2 regions of the Isoptericola sp. NPDC057191 genome follow, and region 1 is predicted to be linked to the other one. Evidence: riboswitches for the same ligand, from Rfam matches in the RefSeq annotation. Region 1 holds a riboswitch; the other holds the start of a gene.

Region 1 (4,120 bases):
TTCCGGAACAGCATGGCGATCGTCGTCGGGCCGACGCCGCCGACGCGCGGCGTGATCGCCCCGGCGACCTCTGCGCACGACTCGTCCACGTCCGGCAGCAGCCGGCGACCCTCGTAGCGGACGCCACCGCCGACGACGGTCACTCCCGGCGAGAGGTGCTCGGGCTGCAGGATGCCCGGGACGCCGGCGGCCGCGATGACGATCTCCGCGCGCCGCGTGTACTCGGGCCAGTCCGGGACGCCCGTGTGCACGACCGTGACCGCGGCGTTCGCCGTCGGGCGCTTCTGCGAGAGCAGCAGCGCCAGCGGACGGCCGAGCGTCGTCCCGCGCCCGAGGATGCACACCTCGCGCCCCGCGACCGGGATCTCGTAGTGCGCGAGCAGGGCCTCGATGCCGGCCGGCGTGGCCGGCACGGGTCCGGGCATGCCCAGCGCGAGCCGGCCCATGTTCACGGGGTGCAGCCCGTCGACGTCCTTGTCCGGGTCCAGCGCGAGCATGGCCGCGTCGAAGTCGATCTGCGGCGGCGCGGGATTCTGGATGAGGACCGAGTCGACGTCGTCGGCGTCGTTCATCTCCCGCACCGCCGCGAGGACGTCCGCCTGGGTGGCGTCCTGCGGCAGGTGGATGTGCGGGGAGGTGAACCCGAGCTCGGTCGCCTTGTCCATCTTCATCCGGATGTAGCCGGCGCTCGCCGAGTCGTCCCCGACGAGGATCGTGCCCAGGCCGGGCCGGTGCCCGGCGGCGACGAGCGCGTCGATCCGCGGCCCGAGGTCCTCGAAGACGGCCTCGGCGACCGGCTTGCCCGGCAGCAGCCGCGCGGTCACTGGGACAGCCCGGGATAGAGCGGGAAGTCGGCCGTGAGCTTCGCGACGCGTGCGGCGAGGGCGTCGACGTCGGCGGAGGCGCCGTCGCGCAGGGCGACGGCGATGATGTCCGCGACCTCGGTGAACTCGGCGTCGCCGAACCCGCGGGTGGCGAGCGCGGGGGTGCCGATCCGCAGGCCCGAGGTCACGCGCGGCGGGCGCGGGTCGAACGGCACGGCGTTCCGGTTCACGGTGATGCCGGCGTCGTGCAGGAGGTCCTCCGCCTGCTGGCCGTCGAGCGACGAGTGCCGCAGGTCCACCAGCACCAGGTGCACGTCCGTGCCGCCGGTGAGGACGGAGACGCCCTGCTCCGCGACGTCCGCCTGGGACAGACGCTCGGCGATGATCCGCGCGCCGCGCAGCGTGCGCTCCTGGCGGTCCTTGAAGGCGTCCGTGCCCGCGACCTTGAACGCCACGGCCTTGGCCGCGATCACGTGCATGAGCGGGCCGCCCTGCTGACCCGGGAACACGGCCGAGTTGATCTTCTTGGCGTGCTCCTCCTTGCTCAGGATGAAGCCGGAGCGGGGGCCACCGATGGTCTTGTGCACCGTGGAGCTGACGACGTCGGCGTGAGGCACGGGGCTGGGGTGCAGCCCGGCGGCCACCAGGCCGGCGAAGTGCGCCATGTCCACCCACAGCTTGGCGCCGACCTCGTCCGCGACCTCGCGGAACGCGGCGAAGTCGAGCTGGCGCGGGTACGCGGACCAGCCGGCGATGATGACGTCCGGGCGGTGCTCGAGGGCACGCTTGCGCACCTCGTCCATCTCGATGCGGTACGACTGCGGGTCCACGCCGTAGGCGCCGACGTCGTACAGCTTGCCGGAGAAGTTGATCTTCATGCCGTGCGTGAGGTGGCCGCCGTGCGCCAGCTCCAGGCCGAGGATCTTGTCGCCGGCGTTGATGAGGGCGTGCAGCACGGCCGCGTTGGCCTGCGCGCCGGAGTGCGGCTGCACGTTGGCGGCCTCGGCGCCGAACAGGTCCTTGGCGCGGGCGATCGCGAGGTTCTCCGCGATGTCGACCTGCTCGCAGCCGCCGTAGTAGCGGCGGCCGGGGTAGCCCTCGGCGTACTTGTTCGTCAGGACGGAGCCCTGCGCCTGCAGCACGGCACGCGGGACGAAGTTCTCGCTGGCGATCATCTCGAGGGTGTCGCGCTGGCGGGCCAGCTCCCCGTCGAGGACGGCCGCGATCTCCGGGTCGAGCTCGGCCAGGGGCGCGTTGAACGTGGGGTCGGGAGTGCTCATCAGGCGTTCTCCTGCTGTGTCGGACGGCGGTCGGACGGGCCTGGCTCCCCGTCAGGGTGCCGGACCATCATGTCAATCGAGCGACCGGGCCCAGGCGAACGACCCGTCGTCTGCACAGCGCGTCGCTCCCCGGTGGTGATCCACCTGTACGCCAGTCGCGACCCTCGCGATCCTAGCCGATCCGATCGGCCCGGTCCCCTGCCGACCGCGAGGGAGTCGGACTCCCGCCGAGGTAGTTCCACCCTCGCCGAGGTAGTCGCGAACCTGCCGAGGTAGTCGGACCCGCGCCGAGGTAGTCCCGAACCTGCCGAGGTAGTCGAGAGCTCGGCGAGGTAGCGCGGGATACCAGGTTCCGCGAACTACCTCGGCACGGTCTGAACTACCTCGGCACGACCCCGGACTACCTCGCCGAGGCCTGAACTACCTCGGCATGGTCTGAACTACCTCGGCACGGTCTGAACTACCTCGGCGCGGTGTGGACTACGTCGGCGCGGGCCGGGCGGCCGCGGTCCTGTGCCATGTCGGTCCTGTGCCATGTTCATCGTTGCAGACGCGTGACCTGGGCCACTTGACCCCGACGCGCGAGGCGTGCCACATTGGGCGCCGTCGATGGCTCTTCATCGATGTAAACGCACCGGGGCGACGCCGCGCCGGACGCGTCCCGGATCTCCGAGAGGACCCCGTGATGAGGAAGTCACGCCTGATCGCCGGCATCGTCACAGCCGTGGTGGCCGCCGGTACCGTCACCGCCTGCAGCTCCGGCAGCGGGAGCGGCTCCGACGACGACACGCTCACCTTCATGTTCCGTGGTGGCGACGACGAGAAGAAGGCCTACCAGGAGGCCATCGACCGGTTCACCGAGGACACCGGCGTCAAGGTGAAGATGATCGTCACCTCCGCGGACCAGTACGCGCAGAAGCTCCAGGCCGCCGTCGCGGGCAACAAGGTCCCCGACGTGTTCTACATCGAGCAGGCCAGCCTGCAGTCCTACGTCAGCTCCGGCGTCCTCATGGACATCACGGACGAGGTCGCCGACCAGGGCGTGGACCTGGACAACGTCTGGCCCTACGGCGTCGACTCCTACCGGTTCGACGGGAAGACCCAGGGCACCCCGGACGGCAAGCTGTACGGCCTGCCCAAGGACATCGGCCCGTTCGCGTTCGGCTACAACGCCGACATGCTGAAGAAGGCCGGCATCGACCGTCCCGACCCGGACAAGCCCCTGACCTGGGACGAGTGGCTCAAGATCTGCCAGAAGCTCACCCAGGACACCGACGGCGACGGCAAGACCGACCAGTGGGGCACCGGCCTCAACGTGCAGTGGAACTCGCAGTCCTTCGTGTGGAGCAACGGCGGCGACTGGACCAACCCCGACCACACCCAGGTCACCGTCGACACCCCCGAGTTCGCCGAGGCGATCCAGTTCATCGCCGACCTCACCACCAAGTACGGCGTCACGCCGAACCCCGAGCAGGCGCAGACCCTCGACACCTACCAGCGCTTCATGGCCGGCGAGATCGGGTTCTTCCCCGTCGGGCCGTGGGACATGAGCGTCTACAACGACCTCGACTTCGAGTACGACCTCATGCCCTGGCCCGTCGGCAAGACCGGCAAGCCGGCGACGTGGGTCGGCTCGCTCGGCATCGGCGTCTCGAACACGACCGACCTGCCCGAGGACGCCGTGAAGCTGGCCACCTACCTGTCCACGGACGAGGCCGCGCAGCAGACGCTGGTCGACGCCAACGTCCAGATCCCGAACCGCATCGACACGGCGAAGACGTGGGCGGCCGAGGCGGACGAGGACGACACGCTCAAGCCCAAGAACCGCCAGGAGTTCCTCGACATCGCCGAGGACTACGGGCGGGAGATGCCGGCGTCGTTCACCTACGGCGCCGAGTGGTACGACGAGCTGTGGGTCGGCATCCAGCCCGTGCTCGACGGCAAGCAGACCGCCGCCGACTACCTCGCCGAGGTGCAGCCGCGCATGCAGGACCTGCTCGACCAGTCGAACACCCA
Region 2 (3,488 bases), on a different contig from region 1:
GGCCGCCCGCGCAGTCAGAACCAGGCCAGGGCATGCCCGCACCTGGGTCTGACAGCTCGGTCGGTCAGACCGCCGACCAGCCGCCGTCCGACGCGAGGATCGCGCCGTTGAGGTTCACGGCGTCCGTCGACAGCAGGAACGTGATGGACGCGGCCAGGTGCTCCGCCGTCGCGATCCCGGGGATGTTGCCCATGAACCGGCCCAGGCGCGCGCCGCCGAACTCGGCCTGGCCGGGCACCTGGATGCCGGTCGCCACGCCGCCGGGCGCGACGGCGTTCACCTGCACGCCCGTGCCGGCGTACATCACGGCGGACGACTTGGTCAGGCCGACGACGGCGTGCTTCGAGGCTGTGTACGCGGCGCCCGCGGCCGACCCGCGCAGCCCCGCCTCCGAGGCGACGTTGACGATCCGGCCCCGGCCCGCGGCGAGCATCCCGGGCAGGACGGCGCGCATGAGGCGCATCGTGCCGTCGACGTTCACCCGCATCACCCGCTCCCACATCGCGTCGGTGAGCTCGTGCACCGCGCCCATGTCGTCCATGATCCCGGCGACGTTCGCGAGCGCGTCGACCCGGTCGCCCGCCGCGCGCACGATCTCCTCGACCGACGCGGCGGACGTGATGTCGCCCGCGACGGTCACGACCTCCGCGTCCGGCAGGGTCGCGGCGAGCTCGTCGAGCTTCTCCTTCGCCAGGTCGACGGCGACCACGCGGCCGCCCTCGCGCGCCACGCGGGCGGCGACCGCCCGGCCGATGCCGGACGCGGCACCCGTGACGACGACGGTCTGGCCGGTGAAGCGGCCGGGGGTGACCTGCTCGGTCCACGGGGCCGGCGCGGACGTGGCACCCGCCGTGCTCCCGGACGCGGTGCCTGGCGCGTCGGCGTCGTCGGGCGCCTGCTCGCGGTAGGCGGCGACGAGGCTGTCGACCATCTCGGCCGGGAACTGGCCGTTCGACAGGGCGACGAGCTGCTCCAGGGGCAGGCTGCGCGCCGGGGCGAGCGCCTCTGCGGAGGCGCCGGCCTGCTCGAGGACGGCGCCGAGGATGCGGCCTCCGACGGGGTGGTCGAGCCACTCGCCGACGGTCGAGGATGCGGACAGGGCCATGGTGCTCTCCTTGATGGCGGTCCCCCGGAGGGGGTTTCAGGTAACCGGACAATGTTGTCCGGTTGATAGTCTATTCCCGTGCCCACCGAACGGAGCAACCCTCGCCCTGCCGCCAGGAGCAACCCCGGGCCCGCGGCCGCCGCACGCAACCGGGCCGCGCTCCTGAGGGCGGCGCACGCGGTCTTCGCCGAGTCCGGCACCGCCGCCCCGCTGAGCTCCGTCGCCCGCCGCGCCGAGGTCGGGCAGGGCAGCCTCTACCGGCACTTCCCGGACCGCGTCGCCCTCGTGGCCGCCGTCGTCGAGGAGAACGTCGCCGAGCTGGAGGCCGCCTCCGCCGACGGCGCCGCCCTGCCCCGCCTGCTCGGGCTCGTGACCCGGCACGCCATCGAGTCCGTGGGCGTCGTCGACCTGCTGGCCGAGGACCGGCCCGGCCGCATGCTCGAGCTGCGCGACCGCGTGGCCGCGGTGCTCGCCGCCCACCACGAGGCGGCGCTCGCGGCGGGTCAGGTGCCCCAGGACGTCGGGGTGGACGACCTCATGCTCGGGGTCGAGCTCGTGGCCGGCGCGCTCACGCGGAGGCCGGCCGGGGAGCGCGCGGCGATGGCCGAGCGCGCCTGGCGCCTGCTCGGGATCGAGGTCGCGCTGCCGTGACCCGGCCCGGCGGCGTTCGGTAGACTCGGCCTCGGCCGTGACTGGCGAGGGTGGGTCACCACCGGGGAGCGGCCGACGTGTCCCGTCATGCGCGCCGCCCGCCTGGGTGCGAGGGTCTTTCCGCGAGAACCCGCACCGAGGAGAAGACACATGTCCGGAGCACCGTCCGCCCCCGACGTCCAGCTCGCCGACGACGCACAGCGCCCCGTGCGGCGCGCGCTGCTGAGCGTCTACGACAAGACCGGCCTCGTCGAGCTGGCCACCGCCCTGCACGCCGCCGGCGTCGAGCTCGTCTCGACCGGCTCGACCGCCGGGAAGATCGCCGACGCCGGCATCCCCGTGACCCGCGTCGAGGAGCTCACCGGCTTCCCCGAGTGCCTCGAGGGCCGCGTGAAGACGCTGCACCCGCGCGTGCACGCCGGCATCCTGGCCGACACCCGCAAGGCCGACCACCTCGCCCAGCTCGCCGACCTCGGCATCGAGACCTTCGAGCTGGTCGTCGTGAACCTCTACCCGTTCGCGGCGACGGTCGCGTCGGGCGCGGGCCCGGACGACGTCGTCGAGCAGATCGACATCGGCGGCCCGTCCATGGTCCGCGCCGCGGCCAAGAACCACCCGAGCGTCGCGGTCGTCGTCGACCCGGCCCGCTACGACGACGTCGTCGCGGCCGTGCAGGGCGGCGGCTTCACGTTCGCGCAGCGCAAGCGGCTCGCCGCCGCGGCGTTCGCCCACACCGCGCAGTACGACGTCGCGGTCTCCTCCTGGTTCGCGAGCTCCTACGCGCCCGACGAGGTCGCGGTCGAGTCGCACCTGCCCGACGTCGCGGGCGCCGCCTTCGAGCGCGCCGCGGTGCTGCGCTACGGCGAGAACCCGCACCAGAAGGCCGCCCTGTACACGCGGACCGACGGTGCGACCGGGCTCGCCCAGGCCACGCAGCTGCACGGCAAGGCGATGAGCTACAACAACTACGTCGACGCCGACGCCGCGTGGCGCGCCGCCCACGACCACGAGGGCCCGGCCGTCGCGATCATCAAGCACGCCAACCCGTGCGGCATCGCCGTCGGAGCCGACGTCGCCCAGGCGCACGCGCGCGCGCACGCGACGGACCCCGTGTCGGCGTACGGCGGCGTGATCGCGGCGAACCGCGTCGTCACGAAGGCCGCGGCCGAGCAGATCGCCCCGGTGTTCACCGAGGTGCTCGTGGCGCCCGGCTTCGAGCCCGAGGCCCTCGAGATCCTCCAGGCCAAGAAGAACCTGCGCCTGCTCGTGGTCGACACCCCGCCGCGCGCCGCTGCGGAGAACCGCCCGATCTCCGGCGGCATGCTCGTCCAGGAGGTCGACCGGTTCCAGGCCGAGGGCGACGACCCCGCCTCCTGGACCCTCGCCGCGGGCGAGGCTGCCGACGAGGCCACGCTGGCGGACCTCGCCTTCGCGTGGAAGGCCGTGCGCGCCGCGAAGTCGAACGCCATCCTGCTCGCCGCGGACGGCGCCGCCGTCGGCATCGGCATGGGTCAGGTCAACCGCGTCGACTCCTGCCGTCTGTCCGTCGAGCGCGCCAACACGCTGGCCGAGGGGCAGGAGCGGGCGCGCGGCGCGGTCGCCGCGTCCGACGCGTTCTTCCCGTTCGCCGACGGCCTGCAGGTGCTGCTCGACGCCGGCGTGCGCGCGGTCGTGCAGCCGGGCGGGTCCATCCGCGACGCCGAGGTGATCGAGGCGGCCCAGGCCGCCGGCG

Evidence for each region. Region 1 has a riboswitch for ZMP and ZTP ahead of glyA (serine hydroxymethyltransferase). Riboswitches for the same ligand answer to the same signal wherever they lie in the genome.
Region 2: another riboswitch for ZMP and ZTP. It lies ahead of purH (bifunctional phosphoribosylaminoimidazolecarboxamide formyltransferase/IMP cyclohydrolase); the one in region 1 lies ahead of glyA (serine hydroxymethyltransferase).

What each region holds. Positions count from the first base shown of each region.
Region 1 is NZ_JBHUWC010000251.1:116-4,235, forward strand. Features, by position in the region: gene ACFT55_RS19230 (bifunctional 5,10-methylenetetrahydrofolate dehydrogenase/5,10-methenyltetrahydrofolate cyclohydrolase) at 1-824, opposite strand, end outside; gene glyA (serine hydroxymethyltransferase) at 821-2,104, opposite strand; ZMP/ZTP riboswitch at 2,186-2,273, opposite strand; gene ACFT55_RS19240 (ABC transporter substrate-binding protein) at 2,790-4,120, shown strand, end outside.
Region 2 is NZ_JBHUWC010000274.1:7-3,494, forward strand. Features, by position in the region: gene ACFT55_RS19640 (SDR family NAD(P)-dependent oxidoreductase) at 65-1,105, opposite strand; gene ACFT55_RS19645 (TetR/AcrR family transcriptional regulator) at 1,184-1,756, shown strand; ZMP/ZTP riboswitch at 1,784-1,871, shown strand; gene purH (bifunctional phosphoribosylaminoimidazolecarboxamide formyltransferase/IMP cyclohydrolase) at 1,907-3,488, shown strand, end outside.